2 regions of the Lawsonibacter sp. OA9 genome follow, and region 1 is predicted to be linked to the other one. Evidence: riboswitches for the same ligand, from Rfam matches in the RefSeq annotation. Region 1 holds a riboswitch; the other holds the start of a gene.
The links. Region 1 has a riboswitch for ZMP and ZTP ahead of MCG44_RS11175 (IMP cyclohydrolase). Riboswitches for the same ligand answer to the same signal wherever they lie in the genome.
Positions count from the first base shown of each region.

Region 2: it holds a riboswitch for ZMP and ZTP, as region 1 does, so the genes downstream of both, MCG44_RS05670 (formate--tetrahydrofolate ligase) here and MCG44_RS11175 (IMP cyclohydrolase) in region 1, are expected to answer to the same signal.

Region 1 covers NZ_JAKNTI010000022.1:2,050,570-2,059,742, forward strand. The annotation lists gene MCG44_RS11140 (hypothetical protein) at 1-766, shown strand, start outside; gene purE (5-(carboxyamino)imidazole ribonucleotide mutase) at 1,035-1,529, shown strand; gene MCG44_RS15175 (phosphoribosylaminoimidazolesuccinocarboxamide synthase) at 1,563-2,705, shown strand; gene MCG44_RS11155 (hypothetical protein) at 2,709-2,852, shown strand; gene MCG44_RS11160 (amidophosphoribosyltransferase) at 2,864-4,288, shown strand; gene purM (phosphoribosylformylglycinamidine cyclo-ligase) at 4,425-5,471, shown strand; gene purN (phosphoribosylglycinamide formyltransferase) at 5,468-6,124, shown strand; ZMP/ZTP riboswitch at 6,159-6,240, shown strand; gene MCG44_RS11175 (IMP cyclohydrolase) at 6,287-6,994, shown strand; gene MCG44_RS11180 (phosphoribosylaminoimidazolecarboxamide formyltransferase) at 7,022-8,194, shown strand; gene purD (phosphoribosylamine--glycine ligase) at 8,434-9,173, shown strand, end outside.
Region 2 covers NZ_JAKNTI010000022.1:950,211-959,383, reverse strand. The annotation lists gene MCG44_RS05685 (helix-turn-helix domain-containing protein) at 1-611, shown strand, start outside; gene MCG44_RS05680 (hypothetical protein) at 614-976, shown strand; gene MCG44_RS05675 (formate/nitrite transporter family protein) at 1,113-1,934, opposite strand; gene MCG44_RS05670 (formate--tetrahydrofolate ligase) at 1,944-3,608, opposite strand; ZMP/ZTP riboswitch at 3,662-3,753, opposite strand; gene MCG44_RS05665 (LysR family transcriptional regulator) at 3,843-4,778, opposite strand; gene MCG44_RS05660 (DUF4250 domain-containing protein) at 5,080-5,253, opposite strand; gene MCG44_RS05655 (histidine triad nucleotide-binding protein) at 5,265-5,603, opposite strand; gene MCG44_RS05650 (cyclase family protein) at 5,669-6,709, opposite strand; gene MCG44_RS05645 (RNA polymerase sigma factor) at 6,696-7,199, opposite strand; gene MCG44_RS05640 (toll/interleukin-1 receptor domain-containing protein) at 7,409-8,026, opposite strand; gene MCG44_RS05635 (DGQHR domain-containing protein) at 8,043-9,173, opposite strand, start outside.

The DNA.
Region 1 (9,173 bases):
CCACCTGCTGGACCACCTGGAATATGACGGGCTTGTCTACGACTGCGACCGGGATTGGGAGGAGCTGCCCCCACTGTGGGAGGGCGCCCTGGCCAACAACGCTGACATAGTCTTCGCCGCCTCCCCCCTGCTGGCCGACCGGCTGTCCCCCTGCAGCTCTAACATCGCTCAACTGCCCAATGGGGTCAACTACCCCATGTTTTCCGGCGAGGGGGGCTCTATTCAGTCGGACCCTCTGCCCCAGGTCCACGGCCCGGTGCTGGGCTGGGCCGGGGTCATCCACCGGGAACTCGATCTGTCCCCCATCCTTTACGCCGCCAGGGAGCGGCCTGGCTGGACCTTCCTGCTGCTGGGCCGGCAGGAGGACAATCCCCTCCTTCCTCGACTCAGGCGGCAGCCCAACGTGGCGCTGGCCGGCCCCTGCCCTCTCAATGAGGTACCCGACTGGCTGTTCCGCTGCGATGTGCTGTTGGAGCTGCTGCGGGAGGACCGGCCGGACAGCGATGTGATCTCTGGTCGATTGTATGAGTACCTGTCTACCGGGAAGCCCATCGTGTCTATGCTGTGGCCCGAGCAGGTAGAGATCTTCCCCGACGTGGTCTACGGAGCCCATGACGAGCGGGAGTTCCTCACCCTCTGTCAGCACGCCTTGGAGGAGGCCCCCGGCTTCGTCTCTCAGCGCCGCCAGAGCTACGGCGCAGCGGCGGCCTGGTCCCTCCGAGCCGCTGCGGTATCCCGTATTTTGGACACTGCCGGCCTGCTGTGAGCAGAGGATGCCAACTTTTTTGTCCCGTATTTCGCAATTCCTTGTACAAGCCTACGAAATTCATTCCCTCTCTTGCAAAGCCCGCGTTTTTTCGATAAAATGGAACCCTAATGGATGGAAGGGGGCTTAGTCATGGGCTTTATCCGGGTGTTTTCTCCTAGGTTCGTCACTGGCTACGGCCCCAATCTGCCCAAGGCCGAACACTAACATTCTATCAGGCTATCTGTACCCGCAGATAGCCTGAATCTTTTTTGACAAAGGAGAGGTTTTGATGAAAAAAGTCGCTGTCATCATGGGCTCGGATTCCGACTGGCCGGTGGTGAAGGGAGCCTGTGAGCAGCTCCAGAGCTTTGGCATCCCCTTCGAGGCCCATATCTTCAGCGCCCACCGCACCCCCGCCGCTGCCGCCGACTTTGCCAAAAGCGCCCGTAAAAACGGCTTCGGTGTCCTCATCTGTGCCGCCGGCATGGCGGCCCACCTGGCCGGGGCCTTTGCGGGCAACTCCACCCTGCCGGTCATCGGCATCCCCATGAAGGGGGGCGCTATGGACGGGCTGGACGCCCTGCTCGCCACCGTCCAGATGCCCAGCGGCATTCCTGTGGCCACTGTGGCCATCAACGGGGCTAAGAACGCCGCTGTACTGGCCGCCCAGATTTTGTCTGTCTCCGACGACGAGCTGGCCGCCCGGCTGGACCAGGCGAGGGAGAGCATGGCCGCCCAGATCGCCGAAAAGGAGAAGAAGCTCCAGGCCGAGCTGGGGTAGTAAGAGGCAGCCCGCTCACTGTGGAGGCGCGTCATGAAGAAGTCGATTCCTATCTGCTTGATTGGCGCTGCTCTCGGCGCCCTGTCCGCCCTGATCTCCCATCTGCAGAAGGTCTTTTACTGCTGCATCGCCCTGTGGTCCATCCCCGCGGGCATGGATATTTTCTTCGCCGCCCTCTTTACGGCTGTCTGTGCCGTGGCCATGGCCGCTCTCTATCTCCCCCTTGGGAGGGGACGGTATGGCGGGGTACTGCTCCTGTGGATCCTCTCCACCCCCCTCTGGGGAATGCTGTTCCCCACCCCGAATGAGATCTACCGGGCCGTCTTTCAGACAGAGGCCTCTCTGGGCGGTGGAGGCGGATTCGCCCTCCTCTTTGTTTCGTTGTGCTCCTTTTTTGTCTATATCCCCGTTTTCCTTTTCGCCTGTTCCATTTTTTATCCCAAATACACTCAGCATCCATTTCAATTTCATACATGGAGGAATGTCATCATGGAAAAGAAGCTTGTTTACACTGGTAAGACCAAGGACGTGTTTGCTCTGGACAACGGCAACTACCTGCTGAAGTTCAAGGACGACTGCACCGGCAAGGACGGCGTGTTCGATCCCGGCGAAAACTCTGTGGGCCTGACCATCGATGGCGTGGGCGACGTGAACCTTCGGATGTCCATTTATTTCTTTGAAAAAATCAACGCTGCCGGCATCCCCACCCACTATGTGTCCGCCGACCTGAAGAACACCACCATGGAGGTCAAGCCTGCCAAGGTGTTTGGCCACGGGCTGGAGGTCATCTGCCGCCACAAGGCAGTGGGCTCCTTCCTCCGCCGCTATGGGGAGTACATCGCCGAGGGTGCCGACCTGCCCGCCTATGTGGAAACTACCTTTAAGAATGACGCCCTGGGCGATCCCCTGGTCACCAAGGACGGTCTGGTCGCTCTGGGTGTCATGACCGAGGAGCAGTACGACGCCATCAAGGAGGAGACTCAGAAGATCACCCAGATCGTGGCCGACGACCTGAAGGAGAAGGGCATGGTCCTGTACGACATCAAGTTCGAGTTCGGCTACGACGCGGACGGCAAGGTTATGCTCATCGACGAGGTGGCCTCCGGCAATATGCGGGTCTACAAGGACGGCAAGTACATCGATCCCATGACCCTGTCCAAGCTGTTCTTCGCCTAAATCGTGGACGTCGGTATCATTGGCGGGCAGGACGGCCCCACCGCCATTCTTATCAGCAGCAGCCCCATCGCGTTGCCTTTCATGCTGCTGATCCTTGCGGGACTGGTTGGAGCTGCCTGGTTTTTCCTGCACAAACGCAAAAAGTAAGGAGCAAATAAATGGGTGGTTTTTTTGGGGCCGTTTCCAAGCGGGACGTGACCCTCGATATCTTTTTCGGAGTGGACTACCACTCCCATCTGGGTACCCGCCGGGGCGGTATGTTGATCCATGACCCCCAGGACGGATTCCAGCGCCAGATCCACTCCATCGAGAACACCCCCTTCCGCACCAAGTTCGAGAAGGATCTGTCTGACTTCCACGGTTGCAGCGGCATCGGCTGCATCAGCGATACCGATCCTCAGCCCCTGCTGGTCCGATCCCACTTAGGCCTGTACGCCATCACCACCGTGGGCATCATCAACAATGCCGAGGAGCTGATCCAGCAGTATTTCTCCGACCACGGCCATCAGTTTATGGCCATGAGCTCCGGCAAGGTCAACGCTACCGAGCTGACCGCGGCCCTCATCAACCAGAAAGATGATCTGGTGTCCGGTATCCTCCACGCCCAGGACGAAATCAAGGGCTCCATGACCCTGCTCGTCCTCACCGACAAGGGGGAGATCATCGCCGCCCGGGACAAGTTGGGCCGGCTGCCGGTCCTGGTGGGCCAGAACCAGGAGGGCTGTTGTGTGTCCTTCGAGTCCTTCGCCTACCATAAGCTGGGTTATGCCGACGCCTATGAGCTGGGGCCGAGAGAGATCGTGCGTATTACGGCTGACGGGTATGAAACCCTGTCCCCCGCCGGCGAGGAGATGAAGATCTGCGCCTTTTTGTGGACCTACTACGGCTACCCCAACTCCAACTATGAGGGGAAAAATGTGGAGGTCATGCGCTATCAGAATGGCGAGATTATGGCCCGGGATGAGGTTCTCCACGGTCTTCTCCCCAAGGTGGACTATGTGGCCGGTGTGCCCGACTCCGGCGTGCCCCACGCCATCGGCTATGCCAACCGCAGCGGCAAGCCATTTGCCCGCCCCTTTGTCAAGTATACCCCCACCTGGCCCCGTTCCTTTATGCCCACCAACCAGGACGTTCGGAATCAGGTGGCCAAGATGAAGCAGATTCCGGTACCCGAGCTCATTGAGGGCAAGAAACTGCTCTTCGTGGACGACTCCATCGTCCGGGGAACCCAGCTCCGGGAAACGGTGGAATTTCTCTATGAGTCCGGGGCGGAGGAGGTCCATATGCGCTCCGCCTGCCCCCCCATTATGTACAGCTGCAAATACCTCAACTTCTCCCGTGGCAACTCGGACATGGACCTGTTGGCCCGCCGTACGGTCCAGGAGCTGGAGGGGGACGAGGGCCAGCTCCACCTGGAGGAGTACTCTGACGCCCGCACTGAACGAGGCCAGTGCATGCTCAAGGCCATCTGTGAGAAGCTCGGTTTTGACTCTCTCGGCTACCAGTCTCTGGATGGCCTGCTGGAGGCCATCGGTCTGGACCGGGACAAGGTGTGTACTTACTGCTGGAGCGGCAAAGAATAGGCGTCAGCACGCCATCCCAACCGGAATGTGAAGTCAGAATGGCTCCGGTCCTGCCGGGCTGAACTCCACTGTTCCGTCTGGGGCGCACTCCACAATTCCTGACTTTTAAGTTCTAATTTGATCTGGAGGTCTGAAGATGAAAAACTCCCACTCCGCTTCCTATGCCGCCGCCGGCGTAGACGTCACCGCTGGCTATGAGGCTGTTCAGCGCATCAAGCCTATGGTGGAATCCACTTATATTCCCGGTGTCATGGGTACTCTGGGCGGCTTCGGCGGTATGTTTGCCCCCGACATGGCCGGCATGAAAAAACCAGTGCTGGTGTCTGGCACCGACGGCGTGGGCACCAAACTGCGGCTGGCCATGCTGCTGAACAAGCACGACACCATCGGCATCGACTGCGTGGCTATGTGCGTCAACGACATCATCTGCGGCGGCGCCTCTCCCCTGTTTTTCCTGGACTACATCGCCTGTGGCCGGAATGATCCCGCCCGTATTGCCGAGATCGTCGCCGGCATCGCCGAGGGCTGCCGCCAGTCTGAGTGCGCCCTGGTGGGCGGCGAGACCGCTGAACACCCCGGCGTCATGCCCGACGAGGACTATGACCTGGCCGGCTTCTCTGTGGGCATCGTGGACGAGGAAAATATCATTGACGGCAAGCGCCTATCCACCGGCGACGTACTCATCGGACTTGGCTCCACCGGCGTCCACTCCAACGGGTTCTCTCTGGTCCGCAAGGCTCTGGATGTGGAGCACACTGACCTGACCTCCCCCATGGAGGAGCTGGGCGGCCGGAGCCTGGGCGAGACTTTGTTGGCCCCCACCCGCATCTATGTCAAGGCGGTCAAGGCTCTGCTGAAGGCCGGAGTAGATATTCACGCCATCAGTCATATTACCGGCGGCGGGTTCTACGAGAACGTGCCCCGAATGATGACAGACGGCCTCACCGCCCGCATTGATCTCAAGACCTTCCCCAAGCTGCCCATCTTTGATCTGATCCAGCGGAAGGGAAACATCCCGGAGCGGGATATGTACAACACCTTCAACATGGGCCTGGGCATGATCCTGGCCATCCCCGCTGTTCAGGCGGAGCGGGCTCTCTCCACTCTGACGGATGCGGGCGAGAATGCCTATCAGGTCGGCTCTGTGGTTTCTGGCAGCGACGGTGTGGAGTTAGTCAAATGAAAAATATCGCGGTTTTGGTATCCGGGGGCGGCACCAATCTCCAGGCCCTCATCGACGCCCAGGGGCGGGGTGAGCTGATCAACGGTCGAATCACCGCTGTCATTTCCTCCACCCCCAGCGCCTATGCCCTGGAGCGGGCCAAGGCCGCCGGCATCCCCGGCTATGTGGCGGCCCGAAAGGACTACCCCTCCAGCCAGGCCATGACTGCGGCCCTGGTAGACAAGCTGAAGGGATTGGATATCGACCTGGTGGTATTGGCCGGCTTTATGGTCATTCTGACTGGCGAGATGGTCCGCGCCTTCCCCAACGCCATCCTCAATGTCCATCCCGCCCTCATCCCTTCCTTCGCCGGCCCAGGGTGCTACGGCCTCCATGTCCATGAGAAGGCCCTGGAGTATGGGGTCAAGCTGTCCGGCGCCACTGTCCACTTTGTCAGTGAGGAGTGCGATGGCGGCCCCATCGTCTCTCAAAAGGCGGTGGAGGTCCTCCCCGACGACACGCCGGAGGTACTCCAGCGGCGCATCATGGAGCAGTGCGAGTGGCAGCTGCTCCCCCAAGCCGTGTCCCTGTTCTGTCAGGACCGGCTAAAGGTGGAGGGGCGGACCGTCCGTGTTTTGGAGCATCCAGAACACGGAACGCGGAACGCAGAATGAATTTGCTTTTCTTACCCTTTTTTGCTACAATGTAACTGTGCGATATGACTGACGGTAAGTGGAAATGACCACGGGGAGTATCGCGTAATACAAGGCCGACCGTCTGGGCGCACCAATTCACAGAACTGGTGCGCCCTTTTTTTACAACAAAGGAGGAATACTGTGAAGACACATGATCTGAAGGAGATCCTTTCCAACCATCCCTATCCTGGCCGCGGCATCGTCCTGGGCCGCACCGCCGACAACAGCAAGGCCGCCATCGCCTATTTCATTATGGGCCGCAGTGAGAACAGCCGCAACCGGGTTTTTGAGGAAACCGAGGACGGCATCCGCACCAAGGCATTTGACGAGAGCAAGATGGTGGACCCCTCTCTCATTATCTACCATCCTGTGAGGGTGGTAAACGGGGCCACCGTAGTCACTAACGGGGACCAGACCGACACCATCCAGCGGTTCCTTCTGGATGGCAAGAGCTATATCGAGGCCCTTCGCACCCGCTGCTTTGAGCCCGATCCCCCCAACTACACCCCCCGCATCTCTGGTGTGGTGGAGGCCGACGGCAGTTATCAGCTATCCATCCTGAAGTCGGCTGACGGTGATCCCAGCTGCAACCACCGCTACTTCTATGAGTACGACGCCCCTGTGGCCGGCACCGGCCACTTCATCCACACCTATCAGGAGAACCTGGACCCTCTGCCCTCCTTCGAGGGCGAGCCCCGGAAGGTGGCCATCGAGGCCCCGGACGCTCAGACCTGGGCGGAAGAGCTCTGGGCCAACCTGAACCACGACAATAAAGTATCCCTGTTCGTCCAGTACATCGACCTGGCCAGCGGCGCCAGGGAGACCGTCATCATCAACAAGCATGGCTGAACACCGCCAGAAAGGAAGTACGCTCACATGAATGAACTGGAACTGAAATACGGCTGCAACCCCAACCAGAAGCCCGCCCGCATCTTTATGGAGCAGGGCGATCTGCCCCTCAAGGTGCTCAATGGCAAGCCGGGCTATATCAACTTTATGGATGCTCTCAACTCCTGGCAGTTGGTGAAGGCTCTGAAGAAAGCCACCGGCCTGCCCGCCGCCGCCTCCTTCAAGCACGTCTCTCCCGCCGGAGCCGCCCTGGGCCTGCCCCTGTCCGATACCGAGCGGCACATCTATTTCGCTCCAGAAGGGGACCTGTCCCCTATCGCCTGCGCCTATATCCGGGCCCGAGGTGCCGACCGGCTGTGCTCCTTCGGGGACTGGGCCGCCCTGTCTGATGTGTGTGACGGAGACACCGCCCGCTTCCTGGCCGCCGAGGTGTCCGACGGCGTCATCGCCCCCGGCTATACTGATGAAGCCCTGGAGATCCTGAAAATGAAACGCAAGGGCAGCTATAATGTGGTTCAGATCGACCCGGAGTACCAGCCCGCCCCTATTGAGCGCCGCAACATTTTCGGTATCACCTTTGAGCAGGGCTATAACGACCTGGATATCAGCGAGGAGATGCTCTCTAACCTGGTCACCGCAAACAAGGAGCTGTCCCAGCAGGCCAAAAACGATATGCTCCTGTCCCTCATCACTTTGAAGTACACCCAGTCCAACTCCGTGTGCTATGTCAAGGATGGCATGACCATCGGTGTAGGTGCCGGCCAGCAGAGCCGCATCCACTGCACCCGTCTGGCGGGCAACAAGGCGGATATCTGGTGGCTGCGTCAGCACCCCAAGGTTTTGGGGCTGCAGTTCGTAGACCACATCCGCCGCCCTGACCGGGATAACGCCATCGACATCTATATCTCCGACGAGCACGACGACGTGCTGGCCGAAGGCGTGTGGCAGAACACCTTCAAAGTGAAGCCCGATGTGTTGACAGAGCAGGAAAAGAAAGATTGGATCGCCCAGATGTCCGGCGTCACCGTGGGCTCCGACGCCTTCTTCCCCTTCGGGGACAACGTGGAGCGGGCCAGGAAGTCCGGTGTTCAGTACATTGCCCAGCCCGGCGGTTCCATCCGGGACGATCAGGTCATCGCCACGGCGGACAAGTACGGCATGGTCATGGCATTTACCGGAATCAGACTGTTCCACCATTAAGCACTTTCAGTGGGGGCTTTGCCCCTCTGGATACGGCGTCGGTTCTTAAGGGAGCCGCCGCCGATACCCCCCTTGCCTTTTCAATGAAAAAGATGCTTTTAACCGCCGCACGGCCAGGGGGCATAGTGTCCTGCGGCAAAATAAATTCGCTTTCGGACAGCATTAATATCCTTTCTGCCTTTGGTAGAAACTCCGCTAAACTGGATGGTCTATGGCCGCCCGTATGAAAGGAGCATATTATGAAAGTTTTAGTCGTCGGCGGAGGCGGGCGTGAGCACGCCATCTGCTGGAAGCTGGCCCAGAGCCCTAGGGTCACGGAGTTATACTGCGCCCCCGGCAACGGTGGCATCGCCCAGGTGGCCAAGTGTGTCCCCATCAAAGCCACCGATGTGGAGGGCATGGTCCAATGGGCCAGGGAGAACGCCATGGACTTTGTCATGGTAGCCCCGGATGACCCTCTGGCCCTGGGTATGGTAGACGCCCTGGAGGCGGCGGGCATCCGCGCCTTCGGCCCCCGTGCCAACGCCGCCATCATCGAGGCCAGCAAGGCCTTTTCCAAAGGGCTGATGAAGAAGTACCACATCCCCACCGCCAAATATGAGACCTTTACCGACTTAGACAACGCCCTGTCCTATATTCGGGCGCAGGGGGCTCCCATCGTAGTCAAGGCCGACGGCCTGGCTCTGGGTAAGGGGGTAGTGGTGGCCGCCACTGTGGAGGAGGCCGAGGCCGCCGTCCGAGACATGATGGAGGGCAGAAAGTTCGGTGACTCCGGCTCCACTGTGGTCATCGAGGAGTGTATGGTAGGCCCTGAGGTCACTGTGCTGGCCTTCTGTGACGGGGAGCACCTGGTCCCCATGCTGTCCAGCCAGGACCACAAACGGGCCTATGACGGAAACCAGGGACCCAACACCGGGGGCATGGGCGCCTTCTGTCCCTCTCCCAAGTACACCCCGGAGATTGCGAAGGAGTGCATGGA
Region 2 (9,173 bases), 1.1 Mb from region 1:
ATTTGGCAGAGATGTGCCGTCTGTTTGGCGTGTCCTCCGACTGGCTGCTTCTTGGAGAGGAGAGCGCCCTGGAGAGGACCCCCGCGCGCTGCCCCGGTTGTCAGGCCATTGTCACCGGTCTGGACCGGTTCTGTCCCAACTGTGGCCGGTCTCTTGCAGAACGTCTGGAAGATGGGACGTACACCCTTGTCATCAATCATATCACGGATCCTAAAATGGTCCGGGACCGTTTAGCCCAGTTTTATCGGGAGGTGCTGCAAGATGAGACCTATTCCGCTGTCCTACCGGACGCCATCTTGCGAGATGCGGAGGCGGGCGTTCTTTCCTCCCACTCTGTCGAGAATATGCTCCTGTTCCCGCCGGTCATATTGATTACAAACGCCAGTTATACCACGGTCCAGCGGGCCCTGAAGCTGCTGGACCACTTTGCGGACCTCCGCTCCTATCCCTCCGACGCGGGCAGCGACCTGGAGCAGTTGAGCAAGAGATCCCCTGTGGATGACCTTTCCAGCCGTGAGGAGCCCCGCCGGGAGCCCCTGTCTTTCGGTGCCGCAGTGGGTGCCGTTATCTTAGGCTTAATAGTAACCGTGCTGCTCCTCAGCTTCCTCTGACCTTGGATATTCGGACATTTGACCTGCGGGTGTGCGGCGGGGCCCTGGTATTTTATATCGTCAACCGCTGCCTTCTTATTCCCAACTCAGACGGACACTTAGGATGGTTCCTGTCCTGCTATGCCAACGACCTGTTTGCCGGGGGAGCCATATGCGCCTGGGCTGACTACCTTTTGCGCTGGGGCAGGCTAGCCCCCCTTCGCTCGGTAAAGCACACGGTCCCCCTGCTTCTGGCCTGCGGGCTGGTGTGGGAGGTTCTCGCCCCACTTTGGAAAGCGGGGGCAGTCTTCGACCCCTGGGACTTCGTCGCCTATCAGGCGGGCGGACTGCTCTACTTAACCGCCAGAGAACGGGCCTGTCGATAGCGGTCCTCCGGGCTTATTCTGAAGAAAGGGTCGTCTAAGCACCTGAACCGGCTGACCACGCCCGGTCGAAAAAACGGCTGTGGGAGATGTGATCAAAAGACCATCTCCCACAGCCGTTTTCTATGCCAATAGGCCGTCAGCTTTTCGGGCGGTAGCAATACCACAGCAGGCCGCCCAGCCCCGCGCCGCCCAGGACGTTCCCAATCGTGACGGGGAGCAGGTTTCCCAGCAGGAATCCCCCCACTGTCAATCCAGACAAGTCCAGCCCCGCCTCCGCCGCCAGTTGGGCATAGGCCGGGACCATCTTGGCCATAAGGCCAGCGGCAATATAGTACATATTGGCAACGCAGTGCTCAAAGCCGCACAGGACAAAGTAACATACCGGAAGAAATGCCCCCATCAGGCGGCTGGCTGTGTCCCTGCCCGACATGGCCATGACCACGCCCAGGCAGACCAGAAGGTTGCAGAAGAAGCCCAGCACCACCCCATTCTGGAAGGGGATGGCACACTTGGCGGCCGCCATTCTCATTGTGAACAGGGCCAGCTGACCGCCGGAGTAGTCGAGCTGACCGAACCAGGCGCAGCCCGCCGCCACTAGCAGGGCTCCGGCAAAATTAGACAGGTAGACGATGCTCCAATTCCGCAACATCCCCCGCCAGGAGCAGCGCCCATCCAGCAGAGAAATGGTGATCAGGCAGTTGCCGGTAAAGAGCTCCGCCCCGGTGGCTATCACCATTCCCAGCCCGAAGGGGAACAGCAGGCCACACACCGTCCGGGCGGTCCAGGTGCCCTGGATGCCATAGGAGGCCGTGTTAGTGGCGGCGCTGCCCATGGCGATCAAGGCCCCAGCCAGGATGCCCAGCAGGATCAGGACAGAGGCTGGCTTTCCGGCCTTCTCCGCCCCAGCGGCGGCGTAGAGTGCCGTCACCTGGGCGGGGGAATTGAAATGGTTATCCATGCGCCCCCCTCAGAACAGGCCGGAGATTACTCCGTTCTCATCCACGTCGATCTTTTCCGCGGAGGGTACCTTGGGCAGGCCAGGCATAGTCATAATATCCCCAGTCTGGACCACCACAAAGCCGGCGCCCGCGGACACCTTCACCTTGGACACCGTAATGGTAAAGCCCTCGGGGCGGCCCAGCCTGGTCTGGTCATCGGTGAGGGAATACTGGGTCTTGGCCATGCACACGGGCAGGCCGCCCATGCCCATCCTCTCCAGCCGCTCCAGCTCCTTGGATGCGGCAGCGGAATAGCTCACGCCCACGCCCCCATATATCTTTTTCACCACAGCCTCGATCTTGCTCTTTAGAGGCTGATCTAACTCATAGGCGTAGGTAAACTTCTTGGGCTGCTCACACAGGCGGAGCACCTCCTGAGCCAGTTCGATACCACCCTCGCCCCCTCTGCCCCACACTTCGGACAAGGCCACGTTGACCCCCAGTTCTTTACACTTGGAGCGAATCAGGTCCAGCTCTCTGTCGGTATCGTTGACAAAACGGTTGATGGCCACCACACAGGGCAAACCGAAGACCTGGGTGATATTCTCCACATGCTTGAGTAGATTGGGCAGGCCCCGCTCCAACGCCTCCAGGTTTTCCTCTCCCAACTGGGCCTTGGGCACACCGCCGTTGTACTTCAGCGCCTTGACTGTGGCTACAATGACCACCGCGTCCGGGGTCAGTCCGGCGGCCCGGCATTTGATGTCCAGAAACTTCTCCGCACCCAGGTCAGCTCCGAAGCCCGCCTCGGTGACCACATAGTCGGCCAGCTTCAGGGCGGTGTCAGTGGCGGAGACGGAGTTGCAGCCGTGGGCGATGTTGGCAAAGGGGCCGCCGTGGACAAAGGCGGGAGTGTTCTCCAGCGTCTGGACCAGATTGGGCTTGATGGCGTCCTTCAGCAGGGCGGCCATGGCTCCCTGGGCCTTTAGGTCGGCGGCGGTCACCGGCCGGTCGTCATAGGTGTAGCCCACGATGATACGAGCCAGCCGCTCCTTCAAATCCTTCAGGCCGGTGGCCAGACACAGGACCGCCATGATCTCGCTGGCCACCGTGATATCAAAGCCGTCCTCTCGCGGGACGCCCTGCATCCGGCCGCCCAGGCCGTCCACGATATTTCGCAACTGCCGGTCGTTCATATCCACACAGCGGCGCCAGGTGATCTTCTTCACGTCGATGCCCAGCTCGTTACCCTGCTGGATATGGTTGTCCAACATGGCGGCCAGAAGGTTATTGGCCGCTCCGATGGCGTGGAAGTCGCCGGTGAAGTGGAGGTTGATATCCTCCATAGGCACCACCTGGGCGTAACCACCACCGGCGGCGCCGCCCTTGACGCCGAACACAGGGCCAAGGGAGGGCTCCCGCAGGGCCAGGATTACGTTCTTGTCCAGCTTTTTCAGCGCGTCAGCCAGCCCAACGGAGGTGGTGGTCTTGCCCTCTCCGGCGGGGGTCGGATTGATAGCGGTGACCAGGATCAGCTTGCCCTTCCGGGCCTTGTCCCGCAGGGGGGTGATGTCGATTTTAGCCTTATAGCGCCCATAGTATTCCAGCAGTTCCTCGCTGACCCCCGCCTTGTGGGCCACCTGGCCAATTGGAAGCATCTCCGCGGCCTGGGCGATCTCGATGTCAGTCTTCATCTTCCATAACTCCTTCCTGTTGCGCCCGCAAAAATAAAAGGGCGCACTAAGCAATAGTGCGCCCAGACGGTCGGCAATATGGCGTTTCACACGCCGGGCCCTGTTCCACGTGGTCACTCCACTTCCGTCAGTCGCAGGGCTTGGATTCAGTTTAGCATAGGCCTCCTCCCTCGTCAAGGGGGGCGGTGTGGTTTCTCTCCGTCCCTTTTGCTGAAAATCAGGCCCGATATTTGTTCAAAGGTTGGCGGGACGGTCAAAGCGGCTGTAATACTCCTTGATCAGGTCGATAAACGTTCTGGCCGCCGGTGACAGGAATCCATTTTTCTTGTAGACCACCGCCATGGGGCAGGTCAGTGGCGGCTCTCCGATGGTAAAGCAGGCCAGCCGGTCCAGATATGGGGTGCGAGAGATGCCGCTCTCCTGTAAAAAGGCGAAGCCCATGTTTTCCGCCACCAGATTGATGGCTGTGGTGTTGTTGGTAGTCACCAAAATATTCTGGGGCTCCACGTTATGGACGGAGAAGGTATTGTGGAGCAGCTTGGACAGCCGCCAGTCCGGGGGCAGCATCACGATACGCTCCCGCTCCAGCTGCCGCAGGTCGGGGAAGGGTATGGGGTCGTCGTAGGTACTGGTGAGCCCTCGGACCAGGGGGTGGTCCCGGTGGGCCAAAAGGAAGATATGCTCCCGCATGACCAGTTCATAGGTCAGCTCCGTCAGATCCCCAGGGATGTGCATGATGCAGAAGTCCGTGACACTGCCCGCCGCCAAATCCCCCAGTTCGGGCACCGGCGCCTCATGGAGGACCACCTGGACGTCGGAGTATTGCTTGGTGAACAGGGGCAGCACATCGGGCAGTAGGGTGGAGCCGCGCCAAGGGGATACGCCGATGTGGAGGACAGGCCGCTTCTCGTTCTGCAGATCCCGCAGGTCGCTGACCAGCTGCCGGTCCAAATAACTCTGGCGCTCCAGATAGGCATGGAACACCTCCCCTGCCGGCGTCAGCTTCAGGGGCGAGTGGGAACGGTCCAGCAACACGGCCCCCAGATTGGACTCCAGCTTGGCCAGATACTGGCTGAGATAGGGTTGGGAGAGATAGAGCCGCTCCGCCGCTTTGGAGATGCTCCGCTCCTTGACGATGGCCATAAAATATTCCGGATTCTTGACGAACATAAACAGCACACCCCATAACTAAAAAGCTATGAGGATTATATCACAGTTCACCCAGTATGGAAAGGGGTATCTTCCTTTTTCTGATACAGAAAGAAAAACCGGAGCCGTGGAATGATCCACGGCCCCGGTCTGCCCGGCGGTATTGCCTGCCCCGCCCAAGCGTCTGGTGGTCAGAGCGCGCCCTCAGTCAGGAAAAGTGAAAGTAGGGAGGTGTAAGGAGGATGAGAGTTAGCTCTCTCTAACCACGTATAGGTTAGCATATTCTAACTCTCTTGTCAACCCTTTTTTCCGACTTCCTCTATCAAAGGAATTGGTTGCGCTCTCTATGGTAGGTGTAGCCTATGGCAGCCAGCTTATCCTCCACCCCGCTCTGCTCTACATCCAGCTGCGCGCACAGCTCCTCCAGGGTGCAGCCGTCATCCCTAAGCCGGGTATTCAGGAAGCTGAGGAGGATGGCGGGATCATTCGGTACCATCCCCTTCTCCCTCAGCCTGGAGGCCAGGTCATATCCCGGCCAGACAGAACATGGAAATGGAGATGGGGGACAGACTGGCCCGCCTGCTCCCCAATATTGGACACCACACGGTAGCTGTCCAGGCCCAGCTCCTTGGTCACTTTGGAGATGACTGCGAAAATATGGGCCACTACGTCGGCGTTGTCCTCTGTCACCTCGGCCACAGATCCGATATGGGCCTTGGGGATAACCAAAAAGTGGGTGGGCGCCTGGGGATCGATGTCATGGAAGGCAAAGCATACCTCGTCCTCGTAGACTTTGTTGGACGGGATCTGCCCCTCCGCAATCTTACAAAACAGACAGTCAGACATTGGGAAACCTCCTTTGTTTGTTAGTAAGACCATTGTACCCCCTTTTGCCAGAATTGCCAAGGTTTTTATTCCTCCACCGGGAGCAGCCCTCCCAGAGAGAAGGTCTGGCCTAAGATGGTAAGGGATGTCACCTCATCCGGGTCCACAATCTGATTCAGTTGGAACACAAATTCTCCCATCCCAGTATCTGGATTATAGCTCTGGCTCACTGCGCGGCCCACAGATGCGGTTTGGCCGTCCAACAGATTCAGAACGGTAGTACTTTGTATTTCGGAAAACGCCGCTGGCCCCCACATACGGAAATCGTTTTCCTCTCCTTGAATCATAAAGGCAACACTGATGGGCGAAACATACAGCGACTGCAGGACCATATTGTCTTCTCCCACCTGAATGGGAAGCCCGGCCTCATATTGTCGTCCGCTGTCCTGGTCAGGCAGTTTCACACAAAAGTCATGCCGCTCCTGAGAAAAGTCAGCCAAGTTCTCAAAGGTGATCTTTTCAACCAGGCGCAACGGAGTAATCGTAAATTCCCCACCCAGAAATGTCTGAGCATCTGCCTGAAGATAGGTGGTCGGTCCCCGATACCACAAAATCGAGATGTGATGGTCACCCGGATCATCATCTGGTAAAACAATGGAGCCGGACACCCAGCCGCCCACGCCATTCTCTTCCGACTCAGGCTCAATATCGGAAGTTGCCAGAACAGAATAGTCCTCTCCCCACAAGGCAGTCTCCTCTGGGGCGATCACGTCCAGCAGGACCGCCAAGGTATACCGGTCCACCAGCATTTGTTCCACTTCAACCGTCCATCCATTTTCATAGGTGTGTCTTTGATCCACCTGCACCACACCGTCTTTGATCAGCCTTGTCTCCTGCTCCCCTGCCCCAAACAGCGCCGCAAATTTCTGATCCAACCCCGTAGCCACTGTAAAGGCACAGGCCAGCAGGAGCACGGCGGCGGCCGCCAGTACAGCGGGCATCTTCTTCATTCGACTCACAGGTTTGACCTCCTTCTGCCCTGTCAGGAGGCGGTCCAGCATAACCCGTTCCTGCTCTTGAGTGGGTTTTATCTGGTCAAACACCCGCTTGAGCTTATCCTCGTCCATACTCTTCCACCTCCAAAATTTCTTTCAGTTTCCATCTCGCCTGAACCAGCCAGGTACGAATGGTGGATGGGTTCTTCCCCAAGATCTCCGCTGTTTCCAGCGCGGTGTAACCCTGGTAGTAGTGGAGATACAGCACCATCCGGTATTTCTCCGGTAGGGTAAGGATCAGATCCCACAGCTCCCCGTCCGACGGCTGCTCCCAGGTCAGGTTCTGAAGTATCTCTTCTCCCGCCCTCTTTGTCCTCCACCAGTGCTTGAGCTGGTTTTTGCACTCGTTCCGGGCGGTAACGATAAGCCAGGCCTTTTCATGCTCCGGATCACGGAAGAGGCCCTCATGCTCCATCGCTTTTCGAAAGACTGTCTGGGTGGCGTCCTCTGCGTCGGGTACATTTTTCATCAGCATCAGACAGATCTGATAGACCATGGTCACATATCGGCGGTAGAGGGCGGCCATCTTCTCCCCGCTCTGGCTATGTTCCAAACAAGACACCTCCCTTTTTGTCTCTCTGCTTATCACACAATCTGGCTGGGGAAAATGTTGAGAATCTCCCAAAAAATTTTAAGGGACGGCCCAAGGGCCGTCCCTTTTGAAGATGGGGTCCGTTTACCGTTTTTGCTTCAAGTACACAGGGCCTCCCCGTCCCAGCCGCGGTTTTCATCTATTCCACTCAGAGCCGGGGCGCCGCCTTTTCCAGCCTACTAAGACCGCAAGGAAATCCCACCTGGTGCAGTCAAAGGATAAGAGGGGCGGCTTATGCAACCCTGTTGTTGACGGCCAGCACAGAAATGCTCCACAAATTCAAGCAGCTCCGTTGGGCTGTACCGGTCGGCCAGCATGGAGAGAAAGTGATCTGCGTTTTCATAGATTTGGTTTAAGAGAACCAGATCCTGATTCAAGCTGCCGGCGGCAGCGCCCCGTCCAATCTTGCGTATCTCCTTCTGCAGGTGTTCATACTCCCCGGCCCAGTATTGGACATACCCGGCCCTGCCCTCAGGGGAAAAGATCTGTGCAGAGGGAAGAATCAAAGGCCTGATGCGCTGCAGGGGCTCTGAGCCGTTCAGCACCTCTAGCACCTCTTTCATGCAGCTTTGGGACTTCAAATAGGAGTTGCTGACCAGAAGAATGACCTCCGAGCAGTCACACCCGAGAGACATAAACTGGCTGATGCTGTCATCCAGCTTCAGGCACCGCTTGTCCCAAATCAGTTCCACGCCCTTGGCGGCCAGAAGCGCCTCCAGCATGTAGGCCATGTCTAAATCATCCCAACAGTAGGAGAGGAAGGGGGAAGTCCGCTGACCCGATTCCAAATTTGTCATATCATCTCTACTCCTCTCATTGCTCCAAAGGGTTAAACTGTTTGACACGCTGGGTCTGCAGTTCACGCTTGAGCATTCTGGCGTGATCCTCAGCCAGCTTGACCGTCGCCCCCTCCCCTCGGAAGGCATAGGACCAAACTGAGTTGGGAGAAAAAATTTCGCCGGTATGTTCCAATTGCAGGGTATCAGTCAAATACCACAGCAGCTCTGCCATCAGGGCGGCGTTGAACTTGGTGGATGCCTGGATGGCCACGTCCCAGAAGGTGGGGAGCATAAAGAGCATGTAGCGGATGGCACTGATTTTAGTGGCAGTCTCCCCCTTTTGTGGGAAGGCAAAGGAGACTTCGCAGGCGGTTTCCCAGCCGCGCAGATAGGTGACAATCACTTGGTACAGGGCCTCCTGAGACAACGGCGCGCCGCCTGCCTCAAGTTCCGCAAATTTTGCCTTGTCAAAAATCTTCACAATCTGCTGGGCTTTATAGCCCTTAGGCAACACCTCGTCGCCCATAATGATACGGCCCCGCAGAGGGGAATCAGCGCGGGTATTCAGCATGGTGACAACTGGGTGAAAGTCAGCCTCTGTCTCATTCAGCAGGCCCAACTTCTCTCGGAACCACATCAGAAGGTTGCCATTTACCGGCTTCTGGTTCTCGTTTGTAGTACGGAAAATCATACGACGCTCCTGAAGGCTGGGGCAGACATACAAGGTAAAATTCACCTCGTAGGGCACATGCTCTGGAAGCTGGACATAGGGGGAGGAGAAAGCGGTCAGACGGTGCTGTCCATCCATAATATCCAAAGTATCCTGCAGAGAGCCGATTTCCTCTTCCGTCTCGGGGAGGTCAATGTAATACAGCTCAATGGTCTGATCCAGACCCGTGCTGTCCTTTGTCGTGGCATAGGCCCGGCAAACAGGAAGCCTGTCCTGGTAGCGGGTTCCCAAAATCAGAGCGCCGGGAAGAATTCCGGGCGAGGATTCTCCGTCTCCCAACACATAGGCGGCAACCTCTGAGACACGGGTGCGGGAAATAGCCCGCTGATATTTTTCATCGTCAGTATCGGTATGGATAATCATCGGACACAGAAGGCGGGGATCGGCGTTTCCAATGTAGGCCACCTGTTCACCCTGGCGCATCTTAGTCAGGTA